DNA from 3 places in the Serratia sp. Ae19-1 genome. Region 3 is predicted to be linked to each of the others. Evidence: predicted binding sites of a transcription regulator. Region 3 holds the regulator's gene; each other region holds the start of a gene.
The links. The regulator CRP, encoded in region 3, controls carbon source genes, mostly activating them, when cyclic AMP is high. The targets are predictions, from matches to a motif close to ATGTGANNNNNNTCACAT.

Region 1 (4,189 bases), 420 kb from region 3:
TGCGGTCAAGCGATAGCGTTGTAAACGGCTCTTGGGCTTATCCGGTAACGTCATTTCAATCCAACCGGCATTCAAGGCCGGTTGGAGATAGCGTTCGCGGAAAGATTTTCGATCCTGCAACTGTAGAACATTCTGGAGTGCTTCTCGCGACATCTCACCTTGCAGCGCCGCCAGCAAGTCATCGACTTGGGGGGTGACTTGGGGGGTGACTTGGGGGGTAATACTCAGCTCAAGCGCTTTTAGAATCATTTCCAGCATGAATTCAACGAAGGGTGAACAATCGGTTTTTTGGTTGCTGGCATTCAGCGCTTGGTAATATCCGGACTGGTTATCATGCACCAGGCTCTCAACCGGCACGTTGGCGAACAAAGGATCCCAGCGTGACAAAATCAGCGTTTGCCACAACCGTCCCATGCGGCCGTTTCCATCGGCAAACGGGTGGATGAATTCGAATTCATAGTGAAATACACAGCTGCCGATCAGCGGTGGCAGATCGGTTTGTTGCAGCCAGATGAGCAGTTGGCGGATCAGCAACGGTACGCGTTCCGCCGGGGGAGCCATATGGATCACGACGTTGCCGTTCATCACGCCGACGCCGCTCTGACGATAGCGGCCGGCATCAGGTAGCAAGCTGTTCATCAGCATCCCATGTGCGGCAAGCAGATCGCGTTCATTTTCGGGATGCCAATGATTCAGGTTGGTATAGCAATGGATGGCATTCATCGCTTCCTGAACGTCTCGCGGAGGGGCGATGACGCGTTTACCTGCGATGATAGCGGTGATCTGCTCTTCGCTCAGGGTATTGCCTTCGATCGCCAACGAACCTTGAATGGTACGGATCCGATTGATGCGCCTTAGCCGCAACGCATGCTCTTGTTCCGCTTGCATTGTCAAACGGGCCAACGCTGCCCCTACGTCTGTCGCCAGATGCAGAATGGAGGGGGTGATGGTCAACGGCGGTTGATAAGAGGACATGAGCAAGTTGGCCCGGCGATAAACGTTGGAAAAGTGTACCATGCGTACGTGGTACACGCAGTACGCCGTTTTTAACCAGACAATGTTCACCGCAAGCGGAATCGCGTATCGGAACGCCGCCAGTTGATCTATTCTTATAGGCGCACGGAGTGCGGAAAAAGGGGCGGAGTCCAATGAAAAAGCAGGTTTATAACAGGAGTTATGTCACATGGCGGTAGGGATCCAGAGCAGAGTTTTCGCGCGTTGGTTGGCACCGGTATTGGCATTGTTGGTGGTCATGCAATTGACCGCCTGCGGCGATAAAGAGCCGGAACAGCGCAAAGCATTCATTGATTACTTACAGAATACCGTGATGCGCAGCGGGGCGAACATCCCCACGCTGAGCGAAGACCAGAAACAGAAGTTCGGCAACTATGCCGGCGATTATGCGATTTTGGTCGGTTTTTCCCAGCAGTTGTCCAAATCGGTCGGCGCCAGCCTGACGCCGGCGCTGGACCAGATTAACCAGATCCGCACCGCGCAGGACTACCTGAACAAACGCGACGCGCTGCAGCAATCGGTCGGAGCATTGAACCTGCTGGGCCAGCAGATCCAGTCCGCCAAATCGCAGGCGGATACCGCCCGTGCGGCGCTGAAGCAGCCCGACGATCTGAAGGCGGTGTACAACCAGGCCTATGACAAGATCGTCACCGCGCCGGCCAACGCCCTGATGCCGGCGATCCCGACCACCGCCAGCTTCGTGCAGGATCTGGTGCAGGTTGGCGATTTCCTGCAGAGCCAGGGCAATCAGGTCAGCTTTAACAACAACGGCGTGCAGTTCCGCACCGCGCAACAGGTGGCGCAATACAACACCATGATGTCGAATCTGGTGGCTAAACAGCAGAACCTGGTGAACGCGCAGAAAACCATTCAAAGCGTGACGCAATAACGCCCCCGCGCACGAGAGACAGGCCGGCATTGCCGGCCTGTTTTATTTCCCCCCTCAGCGTTTCCAATAACTTGCTGGCTTATTGCGCAGGCTTCTGTACTACACTTCAATTAATCCATTCATTAGGCAATGTAGTTTTCTTTCACTCATCACTTCGCTAGTTCCCGGCGGGATGAGTGCTCACAGGGAAGATCAAACAGCGCGTTGTTATCGGGCGCGGCGGCCAAAAATAAATTGTGATGTTTGTCACAATTTAAAAACAAAACACCAAGTTAAAAATGTGATGCGCATCACTTTATTGCGGGTTTTAAGGCGATTTCTTTCTCACTGTGCTTTTTTTACACGCCATAATTGTGATCAGCATCACTATAAGTGGTGGTTTGTTGGGGTGTTGTATGTGATTTGTATCACAAAAAATTCGTGAAGTTCGCGTGACAAAAACAGCGTGATAGAGTCCGTTTCGCATACAGCGGCAACACGGCTGGATCGTCACAACAATAATCACGCGCTCTATTGTCAGCGCGTAACAATAGGGGTGTGTTTTATGTTTTCACCAGACATCAAGGTTAAAGTGCAAAACTTTGGCCGCTTCCTGAGCAACATGGTGATGCCCAACATCGGCGCCTTTATCGCCTGGGGGATTATCACCGCACTGTTCATTCCAACCGGCTGGCTGCCGAATGAAACCTTAGCCAAGCTGGTCGGCCCGATGATCACCTACCTGCTGCCGTTGCTGATCGGCTACACCGGCGGGCGACTGGTAGGCGGCGATCGCGGCGGCGTAGTCGGCGCCATCACCACCATGGGCGTCATCGTCGGCGCCGACATGCCGATGTTCCTCGGCGCGATGATCGCCGGCCCGCTGGGCGGCTGGGCTATCAAGCACTTCGACCGCTGGGTGGACGGCAAGATCAAAAGCGGCTTTGAAATGCTGGTGAACAACTTCTCCGCCGGCATCATCGGCATGCTGCTGGCGATCCTGGCCTTCCTGGGCATCGGGCCGCTGGTGGAGGTGCTCTCCAAACTGCTGGCGGCGGGCGTGCACGTGATGGTGACGAACAACCTGCTGCCGTTGGCGTCCATCTTCGTTGAACCGGCGAAAATCCTGTTCCTGAACAACGCCATCAACCACGGCATCTTCTCGCCGCTGGGCATTCAGCAGGCCACGGAAGCCGGCAAGTCGGTATTCTTCCTGATTGAAGCCAACCCAGGCCCGGGCATGGGCGTGCTGATGGCCTACATGTTCTTTGGCCGCGGCAGCGCCAAGCAATCCGCCGGCGGTGCAGCGATCATTCACTTCCTGGGCGGCATCCACGAAATCTACTTCCCGTACGTGCTGATGAACCCACGTCTGCTGCTGGCGGTGATCCTGGGCGGCATGACCGGCGTCTTTACCCTGACGATGCTGAACGGTGGCCTGGTGTCTCCGGCTTCCCCTGGGTCGATTCTGGCGGTGCTGGCGATGACCCCGAAAGGCGCCTATTTCGCCAACATTGCGGCGGTGTTCGCAGCCTTTGCCGTCTCCTTCGTGGTGTCCGCTTTCCTGCTGAAAACCTCCAAGGTGAAAGAGGATGATGATCTGGAAGCCGCGACCCGTCGCGTGCAAGAGATGAAATCGCAGTCCAAGGGCGGCGCGGCCGCGCCGTCGGCGGTCGATGGCGATCTGAGCACCGTGCGCAAAATCATCGTCGCCTGCGATGCGGGCATGGGCTCCAGCGCCATGGGCGCCGGGGTGCTGCGCAAGAAAGTGGCCGACGCCGGGCTGAAGAACATCTCGGTGACCAACAGCGCCATCAACAGTCTGCCGGACGATGTGGACCTGGTGATCACCCACCGCGATCTGACAGAACGCGCGATGCGCCATGCGCCGCAGGCCCAGCACATTTCACTGACCAACTTCCTCGACAGCAAGCTGTATGGCGATCTGGTCGAGCGTTTGCTGGCGGTGAATACCGCTGCCGCAGCGGCCCCGCAGAGCGGCGCGCACGCGGCTGCAGAGGCCGGCGAACAGGGGCTGTTCAAGCTAAGCGAGAGCAACGTGTTCCTCAACCTGCAGGTCAGCGACAAAGAGCAGGCGATCCGTTTCGCCGGCGAGCAGCTGGTGAAGGGCGGCTACGTTGAGCCGGAATACGTGCCGGCGATGCTGGAGCGCGAAAAGCTCACGTCCACCTACTTGGGCGAGTCGATCGCCGTGCCGCACGGCACCATCGAGGCTAAAGACCGGGTGCTGCGTACCGGCGTGGTGTTCTGCCAATACCCGCAGGGCGTGCGCTTCGGCGATGAAGA
Region 2 (4,189 bases), on a different contig from region 3:
GTCATCCCGAGCAGATGCACCAGCCCGAAACCGAGGCAAATCAGCGAGCTGACGACGATGAAGCGTTGGCTGCGGCCGGTATCGCGCAGGGCGAAGGGGCCGGCGACGCCGCGCAGCAGGTAGATAAAGGTGATGATAAACAGCGCGGGCCGCAGCAGCGGCAGCGGCGCGATCAGCCCGGCGCCGGACAGTGCGTACAGAGCCCAAATAAACAGCACCAGCGCGATACCGGCGGTGACGACGGCCGGGAACTTTTTACCGGCTTCCGCCGCCTTAATGAAGCGATCGCCGGCGCCGCACAGCCGATAGCCGCGCGGCCCGGCGGCGATCACCCAAATATGCAGCAGGGCGGCGATGGCGCTCAGCGCAGCGCCGATCAACAGCGCGGTGTTATAGAGGTGTGGCATGGTAGGGCTTCCCTGTCAGCAGAGTGGTTGGCATGAAGCGTAGACCAGAAAAGACGAATTAACCGAACGCAACAGGGAAGAGGAGCACGTGATGAGAGTGGCGACAGGCATGCTGAGCGTATTGGCGCTGTGGAGCGGGCTGGCGATAGCGCAATCTGCGGCGCTGACGCTGCCGCGGGAAGACAAATCGAGCATTCGTTACTATCTGGATGCCGCCGTGCCAGGGAAGACGTCACCGGCGCTGCTGGTGATCCTGCAAGGCTCGGATTGCAACAGCGTGCGGCATATTCGTCTGGTCGCGCCAATGCGGCAGGTGTTACCGGCCGCAGACCTGCTGACGGTGGAGAAATACGGCATCGACGACCGGTTGCCGTACAGCGAAGACGTGCCGCGGTGGGATTGTCCGGACGCTTTCGTGCAGCGCGACACGCCGCAGCAGCGGGTGAGCGATGTCACCCAGGTGCTGCAGACGGTGATTAAGCAAAACGGCTATCGACAGGTTGCGGTGCTGGGGGGCAGCGAAGGGGCGGTGATCGCCAATCTGGTGACGGCCTCCTCGGGCCGGATTGACGCCACCCTGGCGTTCAGCGGTGGCGGACGATGGTTCATCGACGACGTGCGCCACAGCGCCGCCAGCGCGCCGGCGGAAGAGAAAGCCGGGCTGAACGCATTTTTACAGCAGGTGCTGACGGCGCCGCCGTTCACCCTGAACGCCAGCGATCATGGCTATGGCTGGTGGCACGGCATGCTGAGCATCGATCAGCTCGCCACCCTGCGAAGCATCAAGACGCCGGTGCTGATCGTTCAGGGCGAGCGGGATCGCGCCGTTTCACCGGGGGCAGTCGGGAAAATGATCGCCGAGCTGCGGGCCGCAGGCAAAACGAATATCACCTACCTTAATTATTCGGCATTGGACCATGTGATGCGGCGCGAGAACGGCGACAGCGAGATGACGCGGGTGGTGGCGGATATGCGCGTGTGGCTGGAGCAGCAGCTGCGTTGAGCGGCCATGCCACTCACAAATATTCTTGCTAATCAGGCGGTGCGCTCGTTGGGGCGTTTCGCCTGGGTATTTTCCGCTAAACCGCCTGCGGGCGGATGTGCCCGCAACCGCTCAAAATGTCACCGAAACTTCCCGCGATCTCTGCACCCCGTTGTGGCATAATGCGCGCCAAATCACATTCCCTATGTATAAAGAGCGAGCGCTGTGTTAAGCACTAACAACATCACCATGCAGTTCGGCAGTAAGCCGCTGTTTGAAAACATCTCTGTCAAATTCGGCGGCGGCAACCGTTACGGCCTGATCGGCGCCAACGGCTGCGGCAAGTCCACCTTTATGAAAATCCTCGGCGGCGATCTGGCACCGAGCGGCGGCAACGTGTTCCTCGATCCGAACGAGCGCCTGGGTAAACTGCGTCAGGACCAGTTCGCCTTCGAGCAGTACAGCGTGCTGGACACCGTGATCATGGGCCACACCGAACTATGGGCGGTGAAGGAAGAGCGCGACCGCATCTACGCCTTGGCGGAGATGAGCGAAGAAGACGGCTATAAAGTGGCCGATCTGGAAGTGGCCTACGGCGAAATGGACGGCTACAGCGCCGAAGCGCGTGCCGGCGAACTGCTGCTCGGCGTTGGCATCCCGGTGGAACAACACTACGGTCCGATGAGCGAAATCGCGCCAGGCTGGAAACTGCGCGTGTTGCTGGCGCAGGCGCTGTTCTCCGATCCGGAAATCCTGCTGCTCGACGAACCGACCAACAACCTGGACATCGACACCATTCGCTGGCTGGAAAACGTGCTCAACGAGCGCAACAGCACCATGATCATCATTTCGCACGACCGTCACTTCCTGAACATGGTCTGCACCCACATGGCGGATCTGGACTACGGCGAACTGCGCGTTTATCCGGGCAACTACGACGAATACATGACCGCCGCCACTCAGGCGCGTGAGCGTCTGCTGGCGGACAACGCCAAGAAGAAGGCGCAGATCAATGAGCTGCAATCGTTCGTCAGCCGCTTCAGCGCCAACGCCTCCAAATCCAAGCAGGCCACCTCACGTGCCCGCCAGATCGACAAGATCCAGCTGGAAGAGGTGAAAGCCTCCAGCCGTCAGAACCCGTTCATCCGTTTCGAGCAGGACAAGAAGCTGTTCCGTAACGCGCTGGAAGTGGAGGCGCTCACCAAGGGCTTCGATGAAGGTCCGCTGTTCAACAAGCTAAACCTGATGGTGGAAGTGGGGGAGAAGGTCGCGGTGCTGGGCGCCAACGGCATCGGTAAAACCACCCTGCTGAAAACACTGGTGGGCGACGCGCAGCCGGACAGTGGCACCGTGAAGTGGTCGGAAAATGCCCGTATCGGTTACTACGCGCAGGATCACGAATACGAGTTCGACGACACCCTGAGCGTGTTCGACTGGATGAGCCAGTGGAAGCAGGAAAAAGACGACGAGCAGGCGGTGCGCAGCGTGCTGGGCCGTCTGCTGTTCAGCCAGGACGACATCAAGAAGAAAGTGAAGGTGTTGTCCGGTGGCGAGAAGGGCCGCATGCTGTTCGGCAAGCTGATGATGCAGCGCCCGAATATTCTGGTGATGGACGAACCGACCAACCACCTGGATATGGAATCCATCGAATCGCTGAACATGGCGCTGGAGATGTACGAAGGCACGCTGATCTTCGTCTCCCACGACCGTGAGTTCGTCAGCTCGCTGGCGACGCGCATTCTGGAGATCACCCCGAACAAGGTGATCGACTTTACCGGCAACTACGAAGACTATCTGCGCAGCCAGGGTATCGTGTAATCCTCACGGCAACGCATCAGGGCGGGAATTATCCCGCCCTTTTTTTATCCGTCATTTCCCGCCGCACACCTCGCAGTGCGGATCCTTTGGCAGTTTCATCTCCCGGAACTGCATGCTCATCGCATCGAACATCAACAGCTTGCCGCGCAGCGGCTGACCATAGTCGGCCAGCAGCTTGATGGCTTCCATCGCCTGCAGAGTGCCGATAGTGCCGACCAGCGGCGCCATCACGCCCGCTTCAACGCAGGTGAGGGCGCTGTCGCCGAACAATCGGCTCAGGCAGCGGTAGCAGGGTTCGCCCGGCTGATAGGTGAACACGCTGAGCTGGCCCTCCATGCGGATCGCCGCGCCGGAAACCAGCGGCTTGCGCTGCGCGTGGCACAGACGGTTCAGCGCATTGCGCGCCGCTACGTTGTCGGTGCAGTCCAGCACCAGATCGCAGGCGGCGATCTCTGCCGCGACTGCGTCATCTTCCAAACGACCGTCGATCGCGTCGATGCAGATATGCGGGTTGATGGCGCTCAGTTCCTGCCTGGCCGAGGCGACCTTGCTCATGCCGATGCGATCGTCGCGGTGCAGGATCTGGCGCTGCAGGTTGGAGAGCGAGACGGTGTCGAAATCCACCAGCACCAGATGGCCGACGCCGGCCGCCGCCAGGTAAGGCGCGGCGGCGCAGCCCAGCCCGCCCAGCCCGGCGATCAGCACGCGGGCGGCCTTCAGTTTCTCCTGGCCGTCGAAGTCAAAGCCGCGCAGCACGATCTGGCGGTTGTAGCGCAGCGCTTCGGCGTCGGTCAGTTCCGGCAGCATGTTCAGCTCCTCAGCAGGGCGTTGAACGGCTCAATCTCCACCGTTTCACCCGCTGCCACTGAACCGCGTTCGCGCTCCAGCACGATGAAACAGTTGCCCTGGCTGTAGGAGCTGAACACGTGCGAACCCTGGTGTCCGGTGGTGCTCACCTCCAGTTCGCCCGCGGCGTTGCTGC
Region 3 (4,189 bases):
AACTGGCTGTGAGTGACCCACAGCCGCATGTCAGCCAGATAGTTCGAGGCGAATCCCGGTTCCTGCATCGCCTGATTGAGCGCGGTGAACAGCGCATTGTGCGCCTGGTTGACCTGCATGCGGGCGTAGGCCAGCGAGGCGGCGTCCGGCTCGGGTTGCTTCAGCATCAGCCGCAGCGCGGCCTGATCGTTCTCCAGCGCCTGATGGGCATTTTTGCGCAGCAGCCCGCTTTGCCACTGCGGCCACAGCCAAATGGTGCCGCCGAACGCCAGCACGCAGCCGATCAGCGTATCGATCAGGCGCGGCACCAGAAAATGCGAGCCGTTCAGCGCCAGCAGCTGCAGGGTGTAAACCGCCGTGACCGTAAAGCCGATCACCGACAGCCCGTAGTTCTTGCGCGAAACCAGGTAGGCCAGCAGGGTGATCACCAGCATGATGCTCAGCGTTTCCCCTTCCGGTAACTGCAGCTGCAGCAGACCCGCCGCCAGCAACAGGCCGGCGATCGTGCCCAGCGCACGGTGCTGAATGCGCACCCGGGTGGCGTTATAGCCGTTTTGACTCACCAGCATGATGGTGAGCAGGATCCAGTAAGGCTTCGGCAGGTTGAATACCGCCCCCAGGCTGCTGCCGACCGCCAGCGTTACCCCCAGCCGCGCGGCATTGCGCAGGGCGGTGGATTTGAACGACAGGTAGCTGGCCAACGCCGGCCAAAACGGCAGGCGGTGCTGGCTGGGCATCAAATCGCGGCGGTACAGCGGGTGCTGGGTGCGCAGCAGGCGGGCGATGCGGCTGAAATGGTAGTAGCAAAACTGGCCGACCGGGTTGTCGGGATGCTGCGCCGCCATTTTTTCCAGCGCTGCCAGCTCGTGCGTCATGGAAAAGCGCTTCGAATGTTGATGGTAGAGAATATCGTGCGCCACCACGCGCAGCCGGCCGGCGATCACCTGGGCGTTGCGGCGAATGATTGCTTCGGCCTGGCTCTGCTCCATCAGCTTCTGCACTTCTTCCGGCAGATGCAGGCTGACGGTGATGTGCTCCTGCAGGTCCATCGCCACCTGAAAGGCGCGCTGCAGGCGCTTTTGATCGAGGTTGTTGGCGTGCGGCAGGAAATTAAGCTGTTGGTACAGTAGGCTGATCAGATCCATCACCTTTTGCTGGCGCACCAGCAGCGGCGGCAGCGCGGTTTGCGGGTCGGTGTGTTGGGTCAGCAGCGAATACTTGGCTTCGAAGTAGTCCGCCAGTTCCAGATAAAGCTGGCTCAACGTCTCGCGCATTGGCTGCTCTTTCCACAGTTTGAACCAGAACCAGGTGAATAAGCCGTACCAGGCGGTGCCGATGACGTACAACAACGGCGCCTGCCAGATTGGTACCGTGCCGGCCATGCTGAGAGCGAAGATGGCGGCCACCAGCGCCGCCGGCAACAGCCGGGCGTGCAGCGGGCTGATTTCGCCAGTGACGCCGAGCAACAGCGCCAGACCCAGCATCAGTGCCGGCAGCGGCAGATGCCACAGCAGGGCCTGTTGCAGCAGCAGGCTGCTGAGGGCGAACAGCGCACCGCCGACGATCAGCCGTTTAAAGAAGCGCTTATGCGGCGTGTCGAGACCGGCGATATTGCAGCAGGCGGGCACCAGAGAGAACATCAGGCCGAGCTGCAGTTGGCCGATCAGCAGGCCGAACAGCACCGGCAAGCACAACACCAGCGTTTGTCGCAGTGCGTAATTGACTTCCGGGTGGTAGATCAGACGACGCCACATGGCAGCGAGCAGATAAAAAACGGCGCAGATTGCGCCGTTTTTTCAGGGATTAACGGGTGCCGTAGACGACAATGGTTTTGCCGTGGGCGGAAATCAGATTTTGGTCTTCCAGCATTTTCAGAATACGGCCAACGGTTTCGCGCGAGCAGCCGACGATCTGGCCGATTTCCTGACGGGTGATTTTGATCTGCATGCCGTCCGGGTGAGTCATGGCGTCGGGTTGCTTCGCCAGATTCAGCAAGGTTTGCGCGATGCGGCCGGTAACGTCCAGGAAGGCGAGGTTGCCCACTTTTTCGGAAGTGACCTGCAGGCGGCTCGCCATTTGGGCGGACAGACGCATCAGGATGTCCGGGTTCACCTGGATCAGCTGGCGGAATTTCTTGTAGGAAATTTCGGCCACTTCACAGGCGGTTTTCGCGCGAACCCAGGCGCTGCGCTCCTGGCCCTCTTCGAACAATCCGAGCTCGCCGATGAAATCCCCCTGGTTGAGGTAGGACAAGATCATCTCTTTACCTTCTTCATCCTTGATCAGCACCGCGACGGAGCCTTTCACGATGTAGTAAAGCGTTTCGGCCTTTTCACCTTGGTGAATCAGCGTACTCTTCGATGGATATTTGTGGATATGGCAATGAGACAGGAACCATTCGAGAGTAGGGTCTGTTTGCGGTTTGCCGAGAACCATTCGCTGTTATCCTCTGTTGTTATCGCTGCCTTGTGTCACAGGGGTCAGAGTTCCCTGTAAAACCCGCCTGTAGCCGCTGTTATGAGCGAGGGCTACCGGCAAGTTTTGAGGCGTGTCATAAAAATACGCTGTCGCTCTAGCATATTAACTTGCCGTAAGCGCTGCAAGCTACATTCTGTTAACATACCGGTAAAGGAGCCTTTCTCTGGGCGTTTCCCTGAAATGCAGTGTCCCGGAAAGATTTATTGCGGCTCTGTTTGTAGCACAGAGTAAGGCGGGTGTCTCGTGTTGTCTCGCTTCAGCATGATTAGCATCAGGTTACGTTGCCTGTTTCTATGCGAAAGCGTACTCTGATTTTAAGAAATCAACCGGAGTGACCAGAATGCAGGCAAGAGTTAAATGGGTGGAAGGGTTAACGTTTTTGGGTGAATCGGCCTCCGGCCATCAGGTACTGATGGACGGCAACGCCGGCGATAAAGCGCCCAGCCCGATGGAGATGGTGCTGATGTCGGTAGGCGGCTGCAGCGCGATCGACGTGGTGTCCATCCTGCAAAAAGGGCGCAATGACGTGCGCGATTGCGAGGTGAAGCTGACCTCCGAGCGCCGCGAAGAAGCCCCGCGGCTGTTCACCCATATCAACCTGCACTTCATCGTCACCGGTCAGGATCTGACCGACAAGATCGTAGAGCGTGCGGTGAACCTGTCGGCGGAGAAATACTGCTCGGTGGCGCTGATGCTCAACAAAGCCGCTACGGTGACCCACAGCTTCGAGATCCGCCAGCCGGCGTAATCGAGACGGAGCGCGGCCAGCCGCCGCGCTCAACGCGCTTATTCGATCTTCTTGCCTTCCAGCAGCCGCTGCACCAGCGGCGCCATGATCAGCTCCATCGCCAACCCCATCTTGCCGCCCGGCACCACCAGCGTATTGATGTGCGAAATAAACGATCCTTGCAGCATCGCCAGCAAATAGGGGAAGTCTATCTGATCCAGCCCGCGGAAGTGGATCACCACGAAGCTTTCATCCAGTGACGGAATGGCCTTGGCGGCGAACGGGTTGGAGGTGTCCACCGTCGGCACGCGCTGGAAGTTGATGTGGGTGCGCGAGAACTGCGGCGTGATGTAGTTGATGTAGTCTTCCATCGAACGCACCACCGAATCCATTACCGCTTCGCGGGAGTGGCCGCGCTCGCCGGTATCGCGGATCAGCTTCTGGATCCATTCCAGGTTGACGATCGGCACCACGCCGACCAGCAGATCGACATGTTTGGCCACGTCATGGTGCTCGGTGACCACGCCGCCGTGCAGCCCCTCGTAGAACAGCACGTCGGTCGGCGCCGGCAGCGGCTCCCACGGGGTGAAGGTGCCCGGCACCTGATTGTATGGCACCGCTTCGTCGTAGGTGTGCAGGTACTTGCGCGAACGGCCGGTGCCGTTCTTGCCGTAGTCGATAAAGCTTTGCTGCAGCAGGCCGAAGTCGTTGGCCTCGGGGCCGAAATAGCTGATGTGTCTGCCCAGATCGCGCGCCTTGCGGATCGCCGCGTCCATCTCCGGCCGGGTATAGCGGTGGAAACTGTCGCCCTCCAGCTCGGCGGCGCGAATGTTGAGCTGCTGGAAGATTTTGCGGAACGCCACGCTGGTGGTGGTGGTGCCGGCGCCGCTGGAACCGGTCACCGCGATAACGGGATGTTTGGCAGACATGGTGGTTGTCACTCCGTGTTGAATGCGCCGGCGTCAGGGGATTATTGTGGCTCTT

Region 1: a site for CRP is predicted at 2,182-2,199, ahead of AAIE04_RS07835 (PTS mannitol transporter subunit IICBA). Genes of this name have one in related genera too.
Region 2: a site for CRP is predicted at 1,572-1,589, ahead of AAIE04_RS03435 (ABC-F family ATPase). Genes of this name have one in related genera too.

What each region holds. Positions count from the first base shown of each region.
Region 1 is NZ_JBCHWD010000002.1:528,951-533,139, reverse strand. It holds gene AAIE04_RS07845 (Fic family protein) at 1-1,032, opposite strand, end outside; gene AAIE04_RS07840 (DUF3053 domain-containing protein) at 1,184-1,903, shown strand; gene AAIE04_RS07835 (PTS mannitol transporter subunit IICBA) at 2,448-4,189, shown strand, end outside.
Region 2 is NZ_JBCHWD010000001.1:688,409-692,597, forward strand. It holds gene AAIE04_RS03425 (hypothetical protein) at 1-407, opposite strand, end outside; gene cynR (transcriptional regulator CynR) at 1-52, shown strand, start outside; gene AAIE04_RS03430 (alpha/beta hydrolase family protein) at 499-1,410, shown strand; gene AAIE04_RS03435 (ABC-F family ATPase) at 1,615-3,207, shown strand; gene moeB (molybdopterin-synthase adenylyltransferase MoeB) at 3,259-4,014, opposite strand; gene moeA (molybdopterin molybdotransferase MoeA) at 4,017-4,189, opposite strand, start outside.
Region 3 is NZ_JBCHWD010000002.1:951,783-955,971, forward strand. It holds gene AAIE04_RS09760 (YccS/YhfK family putative transporter) at 1-1,754, opposite strand, end outside; gene crp (cAMP-activated global transcriptional regulator CRP) at 1,804-2,436, opposite strand; gene AAIE04_RS09770 (OsmC family protein) at 2,819-3,226, shown strand; gene AAIE04_RS09775 (phosphoribulokinase) at 3,265-4,134, opposite strand.